Regions from separate parts of the Mesorhizobium sp. M1342 genome, predicted to be linked through region 1. Evidence: predicted binding sites of a transcription regulator. Region 1 holds the regulator's gene; each other region holds the start of a gene.

The links. Region 1 encodes PhoB, which activates phosphate uptake and scavenging genes when phosphate is short. Its sites were predicted from a motif close to TGTCATNNANCTGTCAT; they were not measured.
Region 2: phnC (phosphonate ABC transporter ATP-binding protein) is a predicted target of PhoB. The motif match lies at 2,817-2,833, and genes of this name have one in related genera.
Region 3: phnF (phosphonate metabolism transcriptional regulator PhnF) is a predicted target of PhoB. The motif match lies at 2,121-2,137, and genes of this name have one in related genera.

Annotation. Positions count from the first base shown of each region.
Region 1 covers NZ_JAMYLI010000024.1:25,250-33,045, forward strand. Annotated here, with positions in the region: gene pstC (phosphate ABC transporter permease subunit PstC) at 1-1,328, shown strand, start outside; gene pstA (phosphate ABC transporter permease PstA) at 1,325-2,641, shown strand; gene pstB (phosphate ABC transporter ATP-binding protein PstB) at 2,660-3,478, shown strand; gene phoU (phosphate signaling complex protein PhoU) at 3,505-4,212, shown strand; gene phoB (phosphate regulon transcriptional regulator PhoB) at 4,229-4,918, shown strand; gene eglC (endo-1,3-1,4-beta-glycanase EglC) at 5,455-6,879, shown strand; gene NKH06_RS23335 (type I secretion system permease/ATPase) at 6,924-7,796, shown strand, end outside.
Region 2 covers NZ_JAMYLI010000009.1:14,991-22,786, forward strand. Annotated here, with positions in the region: partial or broken gene NKH06_RS10955 (alpha-D-ribose 1-methylphosphonate 5-phosphate C-P-lyase PhnJ) at 1-80, shown strand, start outside; gene phnK (phosphonate C-P lyase system protein PhnK) at 215-991, shown strand; gene phnL (phosphonate C-P lyase system protein PhnL) at 1,314-2,021, shown strand; gene NKH06_RS10970 (DapH/DapD/GlmU-related protein) at 2,018-2,635, shown strand; gene phnC (phosphonate ABC transporter ATP-binding protein) at 2,913-3,770, shown strand; gene phnD (phosphonate ABC transporter substrate-binding protein) at 3,863-4,771, shown strand; gene phnE (phosphonate ABC transporter, permease protein PhnE) at 4,829-5,785, shown strand; gene phnE (phosphonate ABC transporter, permease protein PhnE) at 5,788-7,155, shown strand; gene NKH06_RS10995 (sugar phosphate isomerase/epimerase family protein) at 7,409-7,796, opposite strand, start outside.
Region 3 covers NZ_JAMYLI010000009.1:6,029-13,824, reverse strand. Annotated here, with positions in the region: gene NKH06_RS10945 (carbon-phosphorus lyase complex subunit) at 1-966, opposite strand, end outside; gene phnH (phosphonate C-P lyase system protein PhnH) at 970-1,581, opposite strand; gene phnG (phosphonate C-P lyase system protein PhnG) at 1,581-2,042, opposite strand; gene phnF (phosphonate metabolism transcriptional regulator PhnF) at 2,175-2,924, shown strand; gene NKH06_RS10925 (zinc-binding alcohol dehydrogenase family protein) at 3,199-4,215, opposite strand; gene NKH06_RS10920 (ABC transporter permease) at 4,282-5,247, opposite strand; gene NKH06_RS10915 (sugar ABC transporter ATP-binding protein) at 5,244-6,797, opposite strand; gene NKH06_RS10910 (ABC transporter substrate-binding protein) at 6,980-7,796, opposite strand, start outside.

The DNA.
Region 1 (7,796 bases):
TCCTGCTCGCCGTTCTGCCTGCTCTTTTGCTGCTTGCCGTCTGGACCGTCGGGTCTTCCATCTATCTGGACCGACACATTCACGCTGCCTTGCCCGAGCGCACCGTCGACAGCAAGGTTGCCAGTGAGGCACTGGACGTCAGCCTGGTAAAGAGCCTCGCCAGGGGCCTGCGCAAACTCGATGCGGGCACACTGGCCGCAATGCCTGCCAGCTTTGCCGAGCTGCAGCCGCTGCTCGCCGCCAAGGGTGTGGCACTGGCGAGCGACACGCAGGATTACATGATCCCGATCGCCGTCGAGGCGAACAAGGTCCAGGACCGGCTCGGCCTGTTCGGCGCCATTGTCATTCTCGTTTCCTCGATCGCCGGCGCCTTCTATGCGCTCAGGCAGATCGAGCCGCGCGCCAGGGCACGCAACAATGTCGAGAGGCTGATGCTGTGGGGGCTGCTTGCCGCCTCCACCATCGCCATCCTGACCACCATCGGCATCGTGCTTTCGATGCTGTTCCAGACGATCACCTTCTTCGAAAGCGTCTCGCCGATGAGTTTCTTCTTCGGCACCGTCTGGGATCCGCGTTTTGCCGCTGCCGGTTCGGGCGGCAGCCAGGGCCAGTTCGGCCTGATCCCGCTTCTTGCGGGCACGCTCTACATCGCCGCCGTCGCACTGCTGGTTGCGGTGCCGGTGGGGCTGATGTCGGCTGTCTACATGGCCGAATACGCAACGCCCAGGGTGCGCTCGGTGGTCAAGCCGGCGCTTGAACTGCTGGCCGGCATACCGACCATCGTCTACGGCATCTTCGCCGTCGTCACGCTTGGGCCATTCCTGCGCGACCTGTCCGCGGCACTGACCGGCGGTTCGCCCTTCATCCAGGGCCAGAGCATCTTCACCGCCGGCCTGGTCATGGGCGTCATGCTGATCCCGGTCGTGTCCTCTCTTTCGGACGACATCATAACCGCGGTGCCGCGCGCCATGCGCGACGGGTCGCTCGGCCTCGGCGCGACCCGCTCCGAGACGATCAAGCGGGTGATCCTGCCGGCTGCACTGCCCGGCATCGTCGGCGCCGTCCTGCTGACTGCCTCGCGCGCTATCGGCGAAACGATGATTGTCGTGCTGGCGGCGGGCGTCGCCGCCAACCTCACCATCAACCCGTTCGAGGCGATGACGACCATCACCGTCAAGATCGTCAACCAGCTCACCGGCGACCTCGAGTTCAATTCGCCGCAGACGCTGGTCGCCTTCGCGCTCGGCCTGACGCTGTTCGCGCTGACGTTGGTGATGAACATCGTCGCGCTCTACATCGTGCGCAAATATCGGGAGCAGTACGAATGACCGACATTTCCATGGATACGATGGTCAGGGCGGCGGCCCATCCGCGCCGCGACATCGGCCTGAAGGCCCGTTACGCTGCCGAGCGCCGATTCCGCATCTATGGCGTCGTGGCGATTTCCGTAGGCCTGGCGTTCCTGGCAATCATGCTGATCACCATCGTCTCGAAAGGCTACACCGCCTTCTGGCAGACGACGGTATCACTGCCGATCTCGTTCGACGAGAAGGTGATCGATCCTTCCGGCAAACGCGCAACCGATCCGAGCGTTCTGATCAAGGCGAATTATCCCAAGCTCGCCGAAAACGCGCTGGTGGCCAAGCTCGGCATCAATCCCGACGATAAGCCGGCGATCAAGCAGCTCAAGGGCTTCCTGTCGGAAGGCGCCCGCGTCCAGTTGCGCGACATCGTTGCCGCCGATCCGTCCGTGATCGGCACGACGCGCGACGTCAACATCCTCGCCGCCGCCAATCTCGACTCGGCTTTCAAGGGTCAGATCGACCTCAGCGTCGAGGAAGCGCGACGCAAGGTCTCGGACCAGCAGATCACCTGGATGAACAAGCTCAAGGCCGAGGGCGCGATGGCCGAGCACTTCAACAGCGGCCTGTTCACCTACGGCGCCTCCAGCCGCCCGGAAACCTCGGGCATGGGCGTGGCGATCATCGGCTCGTTTTATATGATGGTGATCGTGTTGCTGCTGGCGCTGCCGATCGGCGTCGCCGCCTCCATCTATCTGGAGGAGTTCGCCAAGAAGAACCGTTTTACCGACCTTATCGAGGTCAACATCAACAATCTGGCCGCAGTGCCGTCAATCGTCTTCGGCTTGCTCGGCCTCGCGGTGTTCATCAATTTCCTGGGCATGCCGCGCTCTGCCGCCTTCGTCGGCGGCCTGGTGCTGACGCTGATGACGCTGCCGACGATCATCATCGCGACGCGAGCCGCACTTGCAGCGGTGCCGCCGTCGATCCGCTCGGCAGCTCTCGGTCTTGGCGCCTCCAAGATGCAGATGGTGTTCCAGCACATCCTGCCGCTTGCCGCGCCCGGCATCCTCACCGGCACCATCATCGGTCTGGCGCGTGCGCTCGGCGAAACCGCGCCTCTGCTGCTGATCGGCATGGTCGCCTTCGTCGCCGATCCACCGACGACGCCTTTCGATCCGGCCACCGCGCTGCCGGTGCAGATCTATATGTGGGCGAACGAGGCCGAACGCGCCTTCGTCGAGCGTATGTCCGGCGCCATCATCATCCTGCTCGTCTTCCTCATGGCCATGAACATCACCGCGATCGTGCTTCGGCGTCGGTTCGAGCGGCGCTGGTAGAAAAAAAGGCATCTTGGTATGAACATCATGACCGAACAGTCCCTTGAAAACGCAGTGGGCGACAAGATGAAGTCGAACGAAGTGATCAAAATGCGCGGCGACAAGGTCGGCGTGTTCTATGGCGAGAAGCAGGCGCTGTTCGATGTCAATCTCGACGTCCGCCTGAATCAGGTGACGGCGCTGATCGGCCCCTCCGGCTGCGGCAAGTCCACCTTCCTGCGCTGCCTCAACCGCATGAACGACACCATCGATTCAGCACGGGTAACCGGCAAGATAACGCTCGACGAAGAAGACATCTACGACAAGAACATCGATGTCGTCGAACTCAGGGCGCGCGTCGGCATGGTGTTCCAGAAACCCAATCCGTTCCCCAAATCGATCTACGAGAACGTTGCCTATGGTCCGCGCATCCACGGATTGGCCAAGCGCAAGGCCGATATGGATCAGATCGTAGAGTCGAGCCTGAAGAAGGCGGCGATCTGGAACGAGGTCAAGGACCGTTTGCAGGAACCTGGCACGGGTCTTTCCGGTGGCCAGCAGCAGCGTCTGTGCATTGCACGCGCCATCGCCGTGTCACCCGAGGTGATCCTGATGGACGAACCGTGTTCGGCGCTCGACCCGATCGCCACCGCTCGCGTCGAGGAACTGATCGACGAACTGCGTCAGAACTATACCATCGTCATCGTCACCCATTCGATGCAGCAGGCAGCGCGCGTGTCGCAGCGCACCGCGATGTTCCATCTAGGCTATCTGGTCGAGGAGGGCGCCACCGACAAGATGTTCACCACCCCCGACGACAAACGCACCCAGGACTACATCACCGGCCGGTTCGGCTGAGCTCAGGCATACGAGGGACGAAGATCATGGGTGAACATACCGTCGCATCTTTCGATGAGGATCTGGAGCAGATCAGCCAGCTGATCCGCGACATGGGCGATCTCGCCCGCTCGATGGTCAGTGGCTCGACCAGGGCTTTGCTCAATTCGGACAATGCGCTGGCGCAGCGCGTGGTTTCCGATGATGCCATCATGGATGCACGCCAGCGCGAGCTGGACGATCGCGCCATCACGCTGATCGCCAAGCGCCAGCCAATGGCCAACGATCTGCGTGCGGTGGTCGGTTCGATCCGCATGGCCGGCGACCTTGAGCGCATCGGCGACCTTGCCAAGAACATCGCCAAGCGCGTCGGCACTGTCGGGCTGAGTGTCACGCCGCACGACCTTTCGCATTCGATCGACGCGATGGCGCAACTGGTGCTGATCCAGGTGCAGGGGGTCGTCGACGAGTACGCCGCCGCCGACCCGGCAGCGCTTGCCACGCTCAGAAACAATGACGAACGCATCGACGTCAAATACACCTCGGTGTTCCGCGAGCTGCTGACCTACATGATGGAAGATCCCCGCAACATCACGGCGTGCACGCACCTGTTGTTCTGCGCCAAGAACCTCGAGCGGATCGGCGACCACGTGACCAACATCGCCGAAAATGCCTACTATGTTTTGACCGGCACGCAGCTGCCAGCCAATCGTCCGAAGCAGGACGAGACGGCAATGTCCGCGCCAGCGGCATAACAGGGGTGACCAGCCGATGATCGCACCACGCATCATGGTGGTGGAGGATGAGGAGCCGCTAGGCGTGCTGCTCCGCTACAATCTTGAATCCGAAGGTTACCAGGTCGAGGTGGTGACGCGCGGCGACGAGGCCGAAATCCGGCTGCAGGAGAACGTTCCCGACCTTCTCGTGCTCGACTGGATGGTGCCGGCGGTTTCCGGCATCGAACTCTGCCGGCGCCTGCGAATGCGCCCAGAGACCGAGCGGCTGCCGATCATCATGCTGACCGCGCGAGGCGAGGAAAGCGACCGCGTGCGCGGCCTGTCGACCGGCGCCGACGACTATCTGGTCAAGCCCTTCTCGACGCCGGAGTTCATGGCCAGGGTCAAGGCGCTGCTGCGCCGGGCCAAGCCGGAAGTGCTGTCCAGCGTGCTGAAGGTCGGCGACATCGTGCTCGATCGCGAGTCGCACCGGGTCTATCGCAAGAAGAGCGAGATCCGGCTCGGGCCGACCGAATTCCGCCTGCTCGAATTCATGATGCGCCACCCCGGCCGCGTGTTCTCGCGCAGCCAGCTGCTCGACAATGTCTGGGGCGAGACGATTTACATCGACGAACGCACTGTCGACGTGCACGTCGGCCGGCTGCGCAAGGCGGTCAACAACGGCCGCATGCCTGATGTCATCCGCACCATCCGTGGGGCGGGTTACGCGATCAGGGAAGACTAGGTGGCTGTTCCGTCCCGATAGATCGGGAAAACTCGATTAGCACGCGGTCGCCAACAGCCGGTGGAATGTTGCACTCGTCTCATGGATGGGGAGCGAGCACGTGACGCCAGGAGCGGTCATCCTCATCAGGTTTCGAATGACTGCATTTGGGCCAAAGCGACAGGCAGCTTCTGGCGTTCCCCGATCTCCCAAACTCTCTATTGGGGCCCGGCTGGCCGCAGGAAGCACGGCGAATTACTTGGTACGTCGCCATCTTGCCCGCAGACTCCGACCAGAAAGCCACGCAAGAATGACTTTGAGTTAATTTAGATATACGTTCGTCGGATGACGCGTATTCTGCAGAAATATACAATTTTAATAAATTACTTCAAATTATTGCGAGTCCTCTCCTCTTTATTCATTGCTCGTCTGTCGATTGCTCAACGCGATCTCGGATCTAATGACGATTCTGTGGAACGATCTCGTTCTTTGCAGCGTTGCTTGGAAGCGGTCGCCGGACCTTTGACCAGGTCGGGCACCATTGGGAAGGATTTCTGATGAGCACGGTCTTAAATGCCAAGGGCATCCCTCTTGCCTACACCGGCGCTTCCACTCATTGGTTCTCGGCCACCGGGTCTGGACCGGAACTGCATGGCACCTCCGGCAACGACTCCTTCTGGGGAGACACCGGCGTCACTGTCACGATCTACGGTGGCGCCGGCGACGACTACTATCATCTCTATTCCACCAACAATAAGGTGGTCGAGGATCCTGGGGCAGGGATCGACACGATCGACACATGGATGAGCTACAAGCTCCCCGACAATTTCGAGAACCTCGTCGTTACCGGCACCAACCGATTTGCGTTCGGAAATGCGGTGGACAACATCATCAAGGGCGGGTCGGGTCACCAGACGCTGGATGGCGGCAAGGGAAATGATGTCCTGATCGGCGGCGATGGCGCCGATACTTTCGCCATCTCCAAAGGTAATGGAAGCGATCTTATCTTCGACTTCGGTGCGACCGATGCGGTCCGGCTTGACGGCTACGACTTCACTTCGTTCGATGCCGTCCGTTCACAGATGGTCCAGGTGGAATCGAACGTGATGCTGAACCTCGGATCCGACGAGATCCTGGTGTTCAAGAATACGACCATCGACAAGCTGCAGCCCACCCAGTTCGAACTTCCGATCGACAAGTCCGCAATGACGCTGTCCTTCTCCGACGATTTCAACACGCTGAGCCTTCGGGACGGGCAGGACGGCACCTGGAATTCCAATTTCTGGTGGGGAGCGCCGAACGGCAGCACGTTGAGCAGCAATGGTGAGTTGCAGTGGTATATCGACGCCAATTATGGCCCGACGAGTTCGGTCCATCCGTTCAGCGTTGAGAACGGCGTCCTCACCATCACCGCCGCGCAGGCGCCGGAGGACATCAAGCCTCTGATCAACAACTACGAATACACCTCGGGGATCCTGACGACCCACGACACCTTCTCGCAAACCTACGGCTATTTCGAAATGCGGGCGGATCCTCCTGAAACAGCCGGAGCCTGGCCGGCGTTCTGGCTGCTTCCGGAGGACGGCTCGTGGCCGCCGGAGCTGGACGTTGTCGAAACGCGTGGCCAGGACCCGAACACGCTCTACATGACGGCGCATTCCAATGAGACGGGAGCGCACACGAAGGTTTCTTCAACGGTGAACGTTGCGGATACCGACGGTTTCCACACCTATGGCCTGCTCTGGACGAAGGATGAGCTTGTCTGGACCTATGATGGTGTAAAGGTCGCTCAAGCAGCGACGCCGGCCGACATGCACGATCCCATGTATATGCTGGCCAATCTCGCGGTGGGCGGCATTGCCGGCCAGCCTCCTGACCATCTGGCTACGCCAGCGGAGATGAAGATCGACTACATCCGCGCCTATACGCTGGACGACCTGCAGCACCACCCCTTGGACATCGCCGGCGACCATTCGGTCTAAGCGACGCCCTTATGTTGGGGCCATGAGCCGTTAGGAGCGCGGGAATGATTGCACGGTCTGATCTGCGGGCAGTCTTGAGGCGCGCCATCGCCGATGTCGGTGTTTTTTCGTTCCTCATCAACATCCTGCTATTGGTGATCCCCCTTTATCTCTTGCAGATCTATGACCGCGTCCTGCCTTCCTCCAGCGTCGAGACGCTTCTTTACCTCTCTGCTATCGCGGTTCTCGCACTCGCCTTTCTCGGTCTCCTCGATGCGGTCCGCTCCGTTTACACGCAGCGCGTTGCAGCCATTGTCGACAACAGACTGGGCGCGAGGACATTCGCCGTCTCGCTGGAGGCTAAGTACGCCGGGGGAGCAGCCCTGCCTCCACTGCGCGACCTTGCCTCGGTATGCGCCTTCATCAGGTCACGTGGCGCGGCGGTCTTGTTCGACCTGCCGTTTGCTCCGTTCTTCCTCGCCCTGCTGTACCTCATCCATCCTTTGCTGTTCTGGCTTACGCTGGCGGGATCTGGTCTGTTGCTTGCGCTGGTCGTGGCAAATCAGTTTGCCATCGGCAAGAATGATGCCTTGTCGGCGGAACGCTCGGCTGTTGCCAGCCTGTCGGAGCAGGCCTTTGCCCGGAATGCAGAGACGCTGCGCGCCATGGGCATGATCCAAAACGCCGCGCGAGTGTGGGGAAGGCACGTGGCGGAGGCGCTAGTCCTGCATGACCGTTCGTCGATGGCCAACGCGATTTTCAGTGGAACGTCGCGAGCCGTACGCATGATGCTTCAGCTAGCAATACTGGGTGTCGGAGCATGGCTCGTGCTGCAAGGGAAGATGACGGCCGGCATGATCTTCGCGTCTTCCCTGGTGTCGTCCCGTGCGCTGCAGCCGCTCGACCAACTGATCGGGTCATGGCGGCAGATCGTCGAC
Region 2 (7,796 bases), on a different contig from region 1:
ATCTCGACGAGGTCATCCTCGACGACCATGGCGGCCACATGTTCGTCTGCTCGGACACAGACCATTGCGAGAAGCGGCGCAACGCCCCTACCTCCCCCTTGTGGGGAGGTCGCGCCGAAGGCGCGGGGGGTCTTGACCAATCTACGGCCCACTCAACCCCCACCCCGGCGCTGCGCGCCGACCCTCCCCACAAGGGGGAGGGTAAGGAGAAGCAATGACCGACGAACCGCTGCTGCGCGTCTCGGCACTTTCCAAATTCTACGGCTCGCGCGTCGGCTGCGACAACGTCTCCTTCGACCTGTGGCCGGGCGAAGTCCTGGCTGTGGTCGGCGAGTCCGGCTCCGGCAAGACGACATTGCTCAACTGCCTGTCGACGCGGCTGCTGCCCTCCTCCGGCACCGCCAGCTACCGCATGCGCGATGGCCAGTTCCGCGAACTCTACCGCATGAGTGAGGCCGAGCGCCGCTTCCTGATGCGCACCGACTGGGGGTTTGTCCACCAAAACCCGGCCGACGGCCTGCGCATGACGGTATCGGCCGGCGCCAATGTCGGCGAGCGGCTGATGGCGGTCGGCGACCGCCACTACGGCAAGATCCGCGCCACCGCGGTCGACTGGCTGTCGCGCGTCGAGATCGACGAGGACCGCATCGACGACGAACCGCGCGCCTTTTCCGGCGGGATGCGCCAGCGCCTGCAGATCGCCCGCAACCTCGTCACCGGCCCGCGTCTGGTGTTCATGGACGAACCGACCGGCGGCCTCGATGTCTCGGTCCAGGCGCGCCTGCTCGATCTGTTGCGCGGGCTGGTCACCGATCTCGGCCTGGCGGCCATCGTCGTCACCCATGACCTTGCCGTGGCGCGGCTGTTGTCGCAGCGCATGATGGTGATGAAGGACGGCCGCGTCGTCGAAAGCGGCCTCACCGACCGCGTGCTCGACGACCCGCGCGCGCCCTACACCCAGTTGCTCGTTTCCTCGATTCTGCAGGTTTGACGATGAAGTCTCAAAGCGCGTGTTCGCGAAACCTTGGCGCGAGGCACCCCCCTCTGGCCTGCCGGCCATCTCCCCCGCAAGGAGGGAGATCGGCTGTCCCTGCTGCGTTCACCAATTACCAAGGCTGCAAGAAAAGCGCCGCGAGTGAAGCTGCCAATCTCCACCCTTGCGGGGGAGATGGCCGGCAGGCCAGAGGGGGGTGCCTCGCGCCGACACCTCGCAAACACCCGCTTCGAGATTTCACCGTTATTCCGCACATGCAATTCCATTGGCCAGAGGGGGGTGCTGGCCCGCAAACCAACAGCGATTGGAGGACCTTCTGATGCCGACGCCCCTCGTTGTCTCAGACGTCGCCAAGAGCTTCACCATGCATCTGCGCGACGGCATCAAATTGCCTGTTATCGCCGGTGTCTCGTTCTCGATCAGGGCCGGCGAATGCACCGTGCTCGGCGGCCCGTCCGGTGCCGGCAAGAGCTCGATCCTGAAGATGCTCTACGGCAACTACGCCGTCGACGAAGGCCAGATCATCGTCAGCCACGATGACGGGCTGATCGACCTCGCCACTGCCAGCCCGCGCACCGTGCTTGCCGTGCGCCGGCAAACGATCGGCTATGTCAGCCAATTCCTGCGCACCGTGCCGCGCGTTTCGGCGCTGGATGTCGTCGCCGAACCGCTGGTCGAGCGCGGCGAGGATCGCGAGATTGCCCGCGGCAAGGCACGCGCCTTGCTGGCGCAGCTCAACCTGCCGGAGAAACTCTGGGCATTGCCACCTGCGACCTTCTCCGGTGGCGAGCAGCAGCGCGTCAACATCGCACGCGGCTTCATCACCGAGCATCCGATCCTGCTGCTCGACGAGCCGACCGCCTCGCTCGACGCCAAAAACCGCGATGTCGTGATTGAACTCATCGCCGCCAAGAAGGCGGCTGATGTCGCGCTGCTCGGCATCTTCCATGACCACGACGTACGCGAGGCGGTTGCCGACCGCATCATCGACGTCACCGCTTTCGCTCCCGGAAAAATCGCCGCATGACCAGGAAATTGTCCGAGACGCCGCTGGTCCATCCGACGGCGGATGTGCAGAATTCGACGCTCGGCCGCTGGACCGAGATCGCCGACCGCAGCCGGGTGTCGGAAAGCGAGCTTGGCGACTATTCCTACATGATGCAGGACTGCGCCGTCTGGTGCGCGACGATCGGCAAGTTCGCCAACATCGCCGCCAGCGTGCGCATCAACGCCACCAACCACCCGACCTGGCGGCCAACGCTGCACCATTTCACCTATCGCGCCTCGGACTACTGGGACGACGCCGAGCACGAGACAGAATTCTTCGCCCAGCGTCGCGCCAGGCGAGTCACCATCGGCCACGACACCTGGCTCGGCCACGGCTCGACCATCCTGCCCGGCGTCACCGTCGGTGACGGCGCGGCGATCGGCGCCGGAGCCGTCGTCTCGAAGGACGTCGCCCCCTACACCATCGTCGCCGGCGTGCCGGCCAAACCGATCCGTGAGCGCTTCGACCGCCGCACCGCCGACCGTTATCAGGCGCTTGCCTGGTGGGACTGGGATCATGCCAGGCTGCGCGCTTCGCTCGACGATTTCCGGGAACTATCGGCCGAGGCCTTCCTGGAAAAATACGAAGGATAATTCTTCACATCATCGTCATGGCAGCCACATGGCAGGACCTGTTCGATGACTCTCTCAAGCTTTTTCGAGCAGCAGGCTCCCGTGATCGAAATCAAAACTCCCGCCTTCTGCGGCTTCAGGGACATGGAGCACTTCGAGGACCTGCTGGCCCTGGGCCGGCCATAACTCCACACCTGTGGAGCGTAACAAAACTGACATCACCGCGACACGGCAGGTTCATGTGGCTGCGTTAGGCGAGTGCCTGACGATCAATATGGTCCAGACTGGAACCTGCCCCATGTCAGCAAATTCCGCCACGCTCGAAATCCGCGGTGTCAGCCGCCGATTTGGTAAGAACACCGCCGTCAGCGACATCAACATTGCGATCCCGCAGGGTCAGATGGTTGGCATTATCGGCCGTTCGGGCGCCGGCAAATCGACCCTTCTTCGCATGATCAACCGTCTCATCGATCCCAGCCAGGGATCGATCTTTTTTGACGGCGCCGAGGTTTCCCAGTTGCGCGGCTCGCCGCTGCGGCGCTGGCAGCGTGACTGCGCCATGATCTTCCAGCAGTTCAACCTGGTGCCGCGCCTCGACGTGCTGACCAACGTGCTGCTCGGCAAGCTGAACCACCGTTCGACCATCACCAACCTGTTCGGCATGTTCTCGCGCGCCGAATGCGCCGAGGCGGTCGCGGCACTCGAGCGGCTCGACATTGCCCGCATCGCGCTGCAGCCCGCAGGCACCTTGTCGGGCGGCCAGCAGCAGCGCGTCGCCATTGCCCGCGCCATGATGCAGCAGCCCAAAGTGATCCTCGCCGACGAGCCGATCGCCTCGCTCGACCCGCTCAACGCCAAGGTGGTGATGGATTCGCTGCAGGACATCAATCTGCGCGACGGCATCACCGTCGTCACCAATCTTCACACGCTGGACACCGCCCGCACCTACTGCAACCGCATCATCGGCATGGCCGCCGGCAAGGTCGTCTTCGACGGCCCGCCGGAAGAACTCAACCGCGAGGCCGTGCGTCTCGTCTACGGCGCCGACAGCAATGGCCAGGAAATCTCCGAGGCCATCACCTCGACCAGCGTTGCCTTCAGCCGAAAGATCGCCGCATCCGCCGGACCGCTCGAGCCCGCATTCCCGGGATACTGAGAGCGGCCTGGATCGACAGCCCGCGTCAAGGGCACCTGTCAAAATCGAGAACGCTGCCGGCGCGGGGCCGGAACCTACAGGAGAGATTACAGATGTTCAGGAAGATGGTTTTCAGCGCCGTTTCGGTGCTCGCCATGGCGACCAGCATGGCCCAGGCCGCCGACATGAAGGAATTTCGCGTCGGCATCCTCGGCGGCGAAAACGAAACCGACCGGCTGCGCAACTACCAGTGCCTCGCCGACCATCTGAAGGCCGAATTCGGCTTCGAAAAGGTTTCGCTGTTCCCCGCCGCCGACTATGACGGCGTCATCCAGGGCCTGCTTGGCGGCACGCTCGACTTCGCCGAACTCGGCGCTTCCGGCTACGCCAGCATCGCTCTCAAGGACCCGAAGGCGGTCACCCCGATCCTCACCACCCAGCAGACCGACGGCGCCACCGGCTACTATTCGATCGGTCTGGCGCTGAAATCCTCGGGGATCACCGATATCAAGTCGGCCAAGGGCAAGAAGCTCGGCTACGCCGATCCGGATTCGACCTCCGGCTATCTGATCCCGCTGACCCAGATCCCGAAGGACACCGGCGCTTCGAACGAAACCTTCTTCGCTTCGACCCAGTTTAACGGCGGCCACGAGAACAACGTTCTGGCCGTGCGCGACGGCAAGGTCGATGTGGCGGTGGACGATTCCTCCGGTATCGGCGACTTCAAGGACGGCTACACCTCGGGCACCTTCCACAAGGAAGTCGCCAAGGGCGCCGTCGACCCCAACGACTTCGTCGAAGTCTGGCGCTCGGGCCTGATCCCGAACGGCCCGCTGGTCGTGCGCACCGCGCTCGGCGACGAAATGACCGCCAAGCTCGCCGACTTCTTCACGCAGTTGCCGAAGAAGGACAAGGCTTGCTTCGAAGGCGTCGAAGGCGGCGACTTTACCGGCTACGTCCCGGTCAAGGCGGACTTCTACAACGTCATCGTCGAAGCCCGTAAGGCAGCCATTGGCGGCTAACGGCGAAATCAGGAAGGGCGGCGTCGAGAAAACGCCGCCCTTCTTGCATGTCCGATCATGACCCTTTCCGTGACAGCCCCTTCCGGCGCCACTCACCAGATGGCCGACGCCTGGCGTCGCCAGACGTCCTTGCGCCGGCTCTACACCGCCATCGGTGTCGGCCTTCTCATCATCGCGCTTGGCAGCACCATGTGGTTCGCCGACGAGGCCAATGCCGGGCATTTCTTCGACCGGTTGCCGCATTTGCTGGACTTCCTGAGCTGGCTCGTCCCCAAGGACTGGAACGATGTCTGGCGGGCGATGTTCGATATCGCTTCCCCGCATGACACCGGCACCCAGGAATTCAACTTTCCGCTTGGCCGCTCGTATGTCTGGGACAGCTTCTACATCCCCGAATATTTCGAGCTGATGCTGACCACGCTCAACGTGGCGTTGGTCTCGACCTTCATCGGCTTCGTCTTCGCCGTGCCGTTCTCCTTCATCGCGGCGCGCAATTTGACGCCGCATCCGGTGCTGAGGCTGATCGTCAAGCGCCTCATGGAACTGCTGCGCGCCTTTCCCGAGATCGTCATCGCGGGCCTGTTCGCCGCCATCGTCTCGATCGGCCCGATCGCCGCCATCATCGCCATCGGCCTGCATTCGATCGGCGCGCTGGGCAAGCTGTTCTACGAGATCAACGAGAATATCGACATGCGCGCCGAAGAGGGCCTGAGGGCTGTCGGCGCCAACTGGTTCGAGCGGGTGCGCTTTGCCGGCCTGCCGCAGGTGCTGCCCAACTTCATGTCCTACACGCTGCTGCGTGTTGAGATAAATGTCCGCATTTCCACCATCATGGGCGCGGTCGGCGGCGGCGGCATCGGCGAGGAGTTGAAGCTGTCGATATCGCGCGGCTTCGGCGCCAAGACGATAGCCCTCGTGCTGCTCCTGTTCACGACGATCTTCATCGTCGACCAGTTCTCCGCCTGGCTGCGCCGCAAGCTGGTCGGCGAGCAGGCCTTCGTGGTGGGGGCTTGACCATGGCTGCCTTGACCGCCGATCAAATCCAGTCGATCGAAGAGCGCTTCCCGCAGGTGTTCCAGCAGCCGTTCCACAAGCGCTTCGGGCCGCTGATGCTGCTTGGCGGCATCTTCCTCTACCTGCTCTATGCCCTGTGGTTCTTCAACCTGCCGCAGGTCATGCGGGAATCGCACTGGGAGCGGCTGCCGCTGTTTCTGACCCAATGGATCAGCTACGACGTGCAGCCGATCTTCCGCCTCGACGAAACGCGGATCACCGCCAAATATCCACGCTTCTCGGTGCTCGGCCCGAACCCAGATCCGGACTGGGTCAAGACCAATGCCGATGGTTCGGTGACGGTCCTTATCGACGGCGCCGCCAAGTCGGTCACCTTCAGCAAGACGCAAGCGACGATAACTGCCAATGGTGAGACCGTTGCGGTCGCGCTAGGCAGCGGCAAGCCGCTGATCTCCGGATCGGTTCCCGGCTGGATCACCGCGCATGAAGATGAGGTCGTCGCCGACATGGGCTTTGCCGGCGAGGCCCGCGTCGCCGTTGACCGCGTCAGGATCCGAAAGCGATTTCTCGGCTGGGCAAACTTCGTCTTCGACACCCGCTCGCCCTTCTTCGGCAAGTCGGCAAGCGAAGTCGCCTCGCTGATCGTCTCCGGACCGGAACTGAAACCAGGCACGTCCAATCTGGCGCTGGCCGGCGACAACATCTGGAACAACGCCCAGTGGCAGCATGGCGATGTCTGGACGAAGCTCTTGCAGACCATCGTCATGGCCTTTCTCGGCACCATGCTTGGCGGCATCGTCGCCTTTCCGCTGGCCTTCTTCGCCGCCCGCAACATCACGCCCAGCCGGCTGGTCAACCAGGTGCTCAAGCGCTTCTTCGACTTCATGCGTTCCATCGACATGCTGATCTGGGCGCTGTTCTTCACCCGTGCCTTCGGGCCGGGACCGCTGGCGGGCAGTGCAGCCATCTTCTTCACCGAGATCGGCACGCTCGGCAAAACCTATTCCGAGGCGCTGGAGAACATCGACGACAAACCGCGCGAGGGTATTACCTCGACCGGAGCCAACGGCCTTCTGGTGCAGCGCTACGGCGTGCTGCCGGAAGTGGTGCCGGTGTTCATCAGCCAGACGCTCTACCAGTGGGAATCCAACACCCGCGGCGCGACCATCATCGGCGCTGTCGGCGCCGGCGGCATCGGCCTGAAGCTGTGGGAAGCGATGCGCACCAACTCCAACTGGGCCAACGTGTTCTACATGGTGCTGCTGATCCTGGCCGTTGTCTTCATCTTCGACAACATCTCCAACTTCCTGCGCCGCCGGCTGAGCCAGACGATCCACGACTACAACAGGATCCAGGCCGAGCAGGGGTAGGCGCCGGCTGCCGTCTCATGAGAAGCCGGCGGGACAGCACCCCCCTCTGTCCTGCCGGACATCTCCCCCGCAAGGGGGGAGATCAGATGTCCGTCGGCCTTCGCTAGTCTCCAGCGTTGGAAGGAAGGCGCCGCCAGCGGAACCGCCAATCTCCCCCTTGCGGGGGAGATGTCCGGCAGGACAGAGGGGGGTGTGAAGGAACGCGGCGGCAGGTGTTGGGCGGCTTCGCTCAGTCCCACTATAAGGAAGGCGCCTACGCCGCCTTCTTCCACCCATTTTTGATATGCTTATACCCTTCCCGATAGACCGCTTCCGGTGTCTCGGAAAAATCGCGCCACACCTTGGTTGCCGCCGCCAAATCTTTCAGCGAACGGCCGAACGCTTCGATCGTCAGCCAGTCGTTATAGCCGCTCTTGCGGATGGCCGAGAATGTTTCCTTCCACGGAATGTTGCCGCGCCCCGGCACGCCGCGATCGTTCTCCGAAATATGGATATGCACGACATTCCGGCGGTGTTTCGTGTAGGCGCCGATCGGGTCGGCCTCCTCGATATTGGCGTGGAAGGTGTCGTACATCGCCTTGATGTGCGGCCGGTCGATGGCGTCGATATGCTCAGACAAATCAGCCATCGTGTTGAGGAGA
Region 3 (7,796 bases), on a different contig from region 1:
GACGTTGTCGGAATGCGAAATGACGAACTCCTCGTCCTGCGCGGCGGCGACGACATCCTCGCCGAGTTCGGAGGCGCGCAGCGCCCGGTCGCAAAGCGCCATCGCCATCGCCTTGCGCTCGCTCTGGCCGAAGACCAGGCCGTAGCCGCGGGTGAACTGCGGCGGCGCCTTGGCTGAGCCTTTGAACTGGTTGACCATCTGGCATTCGGTGACGCGGACAGTGCCGAGCGGGACAGCGAAGGGCAGTTCGGGCACGTCGAGCTCAAGCTCGACCTCGCCGATGCGGATCTCGCCGACGAAGGGATGGTTGCGGGCATAGCCGCGCTGGGTGGAATAGCCGAGCGCCAGCAAAAAGCCCTCGTCGCCGCGTGACAGCGCCTGCAGGCGGATGTCGCGCGCCATCGGGAATTCCAGCGGCTCGCGGGTGATGTCGCCGGGGACATGGTCCTGCGGCATGTCGCCGTCCGGTTCGATCAAGCCTTCGCGGGCGAGGATCGCCGATACGCGCGGCATGGCTTGCGCTTCCGTCTCGCGCCGCAAGGGCTCGGCGACGTCGGCGCCGGCGGCAAGCTCGGGATCGAGCAGCCGGTGGGTGTAGTCGAATGTGGGCCCGAGCAATTGGCCGCCGGGCAGGTCCTTATAGGTCGCCGACACGCGCCGCTCGACCAGCATTCCGGCGGTGTCGATGGGCCTGGTGTAGCCGAAGCGCGGCAGCGTGGTGCGATAGGCGCGCACCAGGAAGATCGCCTCGATCAGGTCGCCGCGCGCCTGGACGATTGCGAGTGCCGCCAACTCACGGTCGTAGAGCGAGCCTTCGCTCATCACCCGATCCACGCCGAGCGCCAGCTGCTCGACGATCTGGTCGAGGCGAAGGGCCGGCACCGAACGGTCGCCGCGTCGGCGGTCGGCAAGCAGGCTGTGGGCGTTGGCGATTGCGGCTTCGCCACCTTTTACCGCGACATACATTTTTTACGCCTCCATTGTCTTGATGCGCGTCGTGCGCGGCAGGCAGACAATGCCATCTGATGTGGCGAGTATGATGTCGACGCCGCGCGGAAAGCGCTGGTTATTCTGCTTCCACTGCTCGACGAAATGGCGCGGCATCTGTGCCGGCGCGATCGTGGCGCTGGTTTCGATGCCGGGACCTTCGAGCAACAGCGGCGTGCCGGACACGAGATCGCCGACTTGCAGGATCAGCGTGGTCGAACGGTCGGGATAGTCCTGCGTGCCCTGCGAAAAACCATCGAGCGACATCATCTCGGCCGGGGCCGCGATGAAGGCGAAATGCGCATCGGCCGGTGTGTTGGCCACGGGCGCGCCGGTGTGGAACCCAAGCCAGGGTCTGATCGCGGTGGAAGCTTGCAGGGTCTGGTCGAGCCAGAGCGGGGTGTCGTTATCGCACAGCGCCAGTGCGATGGCGCCGGCGGTCGCCGAGAGCGGCGCCGGCGGGCGGGCGAAGGCCGGCAGCGGCTGCACGCTGCCTGGCCGCGCCATTGCGTCCATGACCGCGCGGAACACGGTCTGGGCGTTGAAGACCGGATCGGCGAAACCGCCCTCGATCGATTGCGCTGCAATGTCCATCAGTCTTCTCCGCGAACCATGGTGAAGAAATCCACCTTCGTTGCCGCCGTCTCGGCGCGGCGTTTTTCATGCGCTGCGGTCAGAGCCGACCGCAGGGGCGCTATCAGTCCGGTCTCGACCTCATTGCGGCGGGCAGGGTCCTGCCACAGCGCGTCGGCAATGGCCGCCAGCTTCGCCTTCTGCTTGTCGCGGCCAAGCGCATAGCAATGGCCGACCTGCCCGGAGGGCAGCCGGACGGTGGCGCGGGTGACGGTCGCCTCGCCGACATTGAAGGGAGCGCCGCCGCCGCCGATGCGCCCGCGCAGGGTGACCAGGCCGGTTTCAGGGCCGCGCAGCAACTCGGCGTCCGAAGGCAGCCCGGCTTGGTTCCAGAGCCGGACGATGTCATCGCCGCTGGATTGCGCCAGTGTCGCCATGGCGGCCTTGCGCTCGGCCTGGTCGCGGGCTTCCTGTCCTCGCATCAGCAGCATTCCTCTTTGTCAATTTGTCTATTGATATAGACAACTATACAAATTATACCTATTATCTAACGCGTGTCCATGACGGGTGGATGACAGCGATATAAGACTGGGCGCTGGAAGGTTGGGGCAATGATAGTCGGGCGGCTGGCAGCGGACAGCATCGAGCGGCGCAGTGGCGTTTCGCTGTGGCGGCAGATCGCCGACAAGATCCTGCATGCGATCGCGATCGGCGATTTCACGGAGAATGCAGCGTTGCCGCCGGAGGTGGCGCTGGCAGAACGCTATGGCGTCAACCGTCACACGGTGCGCAGCGCCATATCGGCCCTTGTAAGGGAAGGCGTGCTGCGGGCCGAGCAGGGGCGCGGCACCTTCGTACTGTCGCGCAAGCGGCTGTCCTATCCGATCGGCGCGCGCACACGCTTTTCGACAGGGCTGCAAGGGCAAACGACGGAACGGCACATCGTCCTGCTCGCCTCGTCGATCGAGCCGGCCAGCCAGCGCGTCGCCGAGGGCCTTGGCCTTGCCAGGGGAGCCGATGTGATCCGGTTGGAAACGCGCGGCGAAGCCGACGGACGGCCGGTGTCGCGTGCTGCCGGCTGGTTCGAGGCCCGGCGCTTTGCCGGCATCGATGCCGCGATGGCGCAAACCGGCTCGATCACCGCATCGCTGGCGCGTTTCGGCATCGACGACTATCTCCGGCAATCGACCGTGCTGTCGGCGCGCCATGCCGATGCGGCGGACCTTGCCGACCTCGACCTGCTGCCGGGCGCCATCGTGCTGGTCACGGTTGCCGTCAACGTGACGCCGGACGGCCAGCCGATCCAGTTTTCCGAGTCGCGCTTCCCGGCCGAACGGGTGGAGCTGAAGCTGTCGGCGCTGTAGCTAACGTCGTCATCCTTGGGCGAAGCAGGAGCGCAGCTCCGTCGCGGAGACCCAAGGATCCATGCCGCGATCTCGGGCGAAGAGCGCAGCGGCGCAGAATTCTGCACCGAAGCAACGCTCTCAGGTCACGGCATGGATCCTATGGTCTGCGCCGCTTCGCTCCTTGCTCCGCCATAGGATGACGAAGCGATGGATGTTGCGGCTAGTCGCCAAAGCATCAGATCTACCAAGTTGGGCGCTCAACGATCTCCGAATTCGTGTCGAACAGGCGCCTCTATCCGACCTCGATCACAGCCTTGATCAGGCCCGATTTCTCGTGTGCCCAACGAGCCAGATCATGCGGCGTGTCGGCGAGTGTGGTGCGGTGTGTGACGAGCTTGGCCAGGGGCACGGCGCCGTTGCGGATCGAGGCGGCGACGTGATCGAAGTCGGCGCGCAGCGCGTTGCGGCTGCCGATCAGCGTCATCTCGCGTTTGTGGAATTCCGGATCGGAAAAGCTGATGTCGTCCTTGACGACGGAGACCAGCACCAGCGTTCCGCCATGCGCGACATGGGCGAAGGCCGACTGCACCGACTGGGTGTTGCCGGTGGCGTCGAAGACGACATCGAAGCCTTCGCCTGATGTCGCTCCCTTGACCAGATCGGGCACCGCGCCGCGCGAGCCGTCGAGGGTCTGGAAACCAAGCTCGTTCGCGGCGAAGGCGAGCCTTTCACTGCTCATGTCGAGCAGCGTCACGTCGAGCCCGGCGATGCGGGCGAAGATGGCGGTACCGAGCCCGATCGGGCCAGCGCCGATGACCAGCGTGCGGGCGTTAGGGTCGGCGCGAGCGCGCCGCACGGCATGCGCTCCGATGGCCAGGAACTCGACTGCGGCGGCGTCGGCCAGCGACAGGCCGTTGGCGGGATAGAGATTTTGCGCCGGCACCAGAATCCGTTCGCACATGGCGCCGTCTCGATGCACGCCCAAGACCTCGATCCTGACGCAGCAATTGGGCTTGCCGTGCCGGCAGGCGATGCACTTGCCGCAGGAAAGATAGGGGTTGATCACCACGGGCTCACCAACGGCAAGATCGACGCCGTCGCCGGCCTCGACGATCGTTCCCGACACCTCATGGCCCATGATGCGGGGATAGGCGAGGAACGGGTGCTTGCCCTCGAAAATGTGGTAGTCGGTGCCGCAGATGCCGACATGGCTGACCGCCACCAGCGCCCAGCCGGGAGGCGGTGCCTCTGGTGCGGGCCGGTCTTCAAGGACAAGATCGCCGGGCGAACGGCAGAGGACGGCTTTCATGCGCTAATCCAGTCATGAAATCGCCGGCCCGTTGGTGTGGCGGGCCGGCGGTTGATTGCGGGATCGCTACTTGCCGCGGCGGCGCAGGCCGTCGAAGTAGACGATGATGATGATCAGCGCGCCAGTGATGATGCGCTGCCAGAAAGAGTTGACGTTGAGCAGGTTGGCGCCGTTGTTGATGGTGGCCAGGATGAAGGCGCCGAGCAGCGGCCCATGCACCGAGCCGACGGCGCCGAACAGCGAGGTGCCGCCGATGACCGAAGACGCGATCGCCTGCAGCTCCCAGCCCTCGGCCTGCGTCGGGTTGCCGATGCCGATGCGGGCCGCCAGCAGCACGCCGACAAAGGCGGCGCACAGGCCCGACAGCGTGTAGGCCATGTAGATGGTGCGCTGGACATTGACGCCGGACAGGCGCGAGGCCTCGGCGTTGGAGCCGACCGAAAACAGGTATCGGCCCCAGCGGCTGTGGTGCAGGAAAATATAGGCCGGAATGCCGACCAGGATCACCATCCAGAACAGGTTGGGGATGCCGATGAAGGAATTGCGCGAGAAGGCGGTGAAGGTGTCGCTGTTGATGTTGATCGAATTGCCGTTGGTCATCAAAAGGCCGATGCCGCGCAGCGAGGTCAGCGTCGCCAGCGTGATGATGAAGGGCGGCAGGCCCATCTTGACGATGCCGAAGCCGTGGAACATGCCGATGGCGACGCCGACCAGCAGCGTCACCAGAATGGCGAGCCAGATGGGGAAGCCGGCATTGATCATCATGGCCACGACCACGGTGGCGAAACCGACCACGGCGCCGACCGACAGGTCGATGCCGCCGGTGATGATGACGAAGGTCTGGCCGACCGCCATGATGGCGATCATCGAGCCCTGGCGCAAGAGATTGGCCATGTTGTTGGCGGAGGCGAAGCTCGTCGTCGCCACGGAGAGAAGGATCCAGAGCAGAACCAGCAGCGCCAGAAGCGTCAGCCCAAACAGGACATTATAGTTGCGCTTCGGTTTTTCGATGGCAATCGCCTCGGTGCTCATATTTGTCCTCCCAGCTTTTCTTGTTTCTCGGCGAGCGCCTGAGTGAGAATATCCTCGTGGCTGGCGGCGTGAAAACCGTGCGTCGCCACCAGTTTGCCGCGCCGGAACACATGCAGCGTGTCGGCGAGTTCATAGACTTCCGGCAGATAGGACGAGATCAGGATGATGCCGGCGCCCTTTGACAAAAGTGCGCCGAACAGGCGGTAGATCTCGGCCTTGGTGCCGACATCGACGCCGACCGTCGGTTCGTCGAAGATGAACAGCTTGGCGCCGTGCGCCAGCCATTTGCCGATGACGATCTTCTGCTGGTTGCCGCCCGACAGGCTGGATGCCAGCGCGCCGCGCGTCGGTGTCTTGATGCGCAGATCGGCGATCTGGCGATCGGCTTGCGTCTTCTCCTGCGTGCTCGAAATCAGCAGATTGTTCGAGATACGCTTGTAGATCGGGAGGTTCAGGTTGAAGCCGACCGGCAGGTTGAGGCAGAGGCCCTGGTCGCGGCGGCTCTCCGGCGCCAGCGCCAGGCCGAGCTTGATCGCGTCATGTTCGGAATTGACCTGCACCTCCTTGCCGTCCCAGAAGATCTGGCCGGCGGATTTGCGGTGGCGGCCGTAAAGCGTGGTGACGAACTCGCTGCGTCCGGCGCCGATCAGGCCATAGAGTCCGACGATCTCGCCGGCGCGTACCGTCATCGAGACATTCTCGAAGCCCTTGCCGGACAGGTTCCTCGCCTCGATGATGGCGGCGCCCGGCGTGAAATGCTCCTTGTGATAGACCTGCTCGATCGAGCGGTTGATCATCATCTTGACCAGTTCGGCATCGTTGGTCTCGGCGATGTTGCGGGTGCCGACCAGCGTGCCGTCGCGCAGCACGGAAACACGGTCGGCGAGCTCGAACACTTCCTCCATGCGGTGGCTGATGTAGATGATGGTCACGCCTTCGCCCTTCAGCCGACGGATCAGGGTGAAGAGCTGGTCGGCCTCCTTGCGGGTGAGGTAGGCGGTCGGCTCGTCAAAGATCAGGAATTTGGTGCCGCGCACGGTGGCGCGGGCGGCGGCTATCAGCTGCTGCTGGCCGATGGTCAGGTCGCCGAGCGTGACATGCGCCGGCAGGTCGAAGCCGAGGTCGTCGATGATCGTCTGCGCTTGCCTGACCATAGCGCGCTGCTGCAGGATGCCGAAGCGTGAATTCTCCTCGCCGAGGAACATGTTGGCGGCGACAGTCAGGTGACGGCACAGCACGACTTCCTGGTGCACGGCATTGATGCCGAGCGCCATCGCCTCGTGCGGCGTCGCCAGGGCGGCCGGCTGGCCCTCCCAGGCGATCTCTCCGGAGGTGCGCGGCATGACGCCGGTCAGAAGCTTGATGAGCGTGGATTTGCCGGCGCCGTTCTCGCCGACGATGGCGTGGATCTCACCGGACTTGAAGGCGAGGTCGACCGGCTTCAGCGCGTGGGTGCCGGGATAGCGCTTCTCCAGCCCGCGCAATTCGAGGATGGTCCGCCCCGGTTCCAGAACGGGTGTGGGATGCAGTTCCTGCGCCGTCGAAATCATGACAATCCTCCCAGATTGGCCTCCCCGATGGCTCCCCAGGCTGGCCTCACGATTGGCACGCGGCGAGGCAAGGATATGCCTCGAAAACAGCCTAGCTCAGGCGTGCGGATTGCCAAGCCGTTTGTGCGGCAGCTTGTGTCTCCGGGGCGAGGTGCCCCGGAGACGATTGCGGATGCGACGGCTCAGAGCTTCGGATTGAGCAGCGCGTCGATCTTGGGGTCTTTCATGTTGTCCTTGGTCACCAGATTGGCGCCGGTGTCGACATTGGCTTCGACCTTCTCGCCCTTGGAGGCGGCGAGTGCGGTCTTGATGCCGTCATAGCCCATCCGGTACGGATCCTGGACGACGAGGGCGGAAATGACGCCGTCGTTGAGGAACTTGATCAGCTTCTCGTCGCTGTCGAAACCGACCAGCGCCAGTTTGCCGCCAAGGCTGTTTTCCGCGACAGCCTGGCCGACGCCCTGCGCCATGATCAGGTTGGAAGCGAAGATGCCCTTGAGGTTCGGGTTGGCGGTGATCAGGTCGGTGGCGATGTTGAGGCCGGTGGTGGCCTGACCGTCGGCGTATTTGTCGGCAACCAGCTTGAGGCCCGGATATTTGGCGGCCAGCTGTTCGGTGAAGCCCTGCTTGCGCTGTTCGAGCGAGCCTGCGCCCGGTGCGTTGGTGATCAGGGCGACGTCGCCCTCGATCTTGCCGCCGTTGGCGGCGCCGATGGCGGCTGCGAGGCCGTCGGCAGCGACGCGGCCGCCCTGGACGTTGTCGGTGGTCAGGAACGAGGTGAAGGCCTTGGAGTCGGCGCCGGAGTCGATGCCGATGACCTTGACCTTGGCAGCGGCTTCATCGATCGGCTTGCCAAGCGCCTTGAACTCGGTCGGCGCAATGACGATGGCCGCCGGGTTGCTGGCAACGGCGTTCTCGAGGATCGAGACCTGGCCGTTGACGTCGGTTTCAGCCTGGGCACCGAGTTCCGGCACGTTGACGCCGAGATCCTTGCCGGCC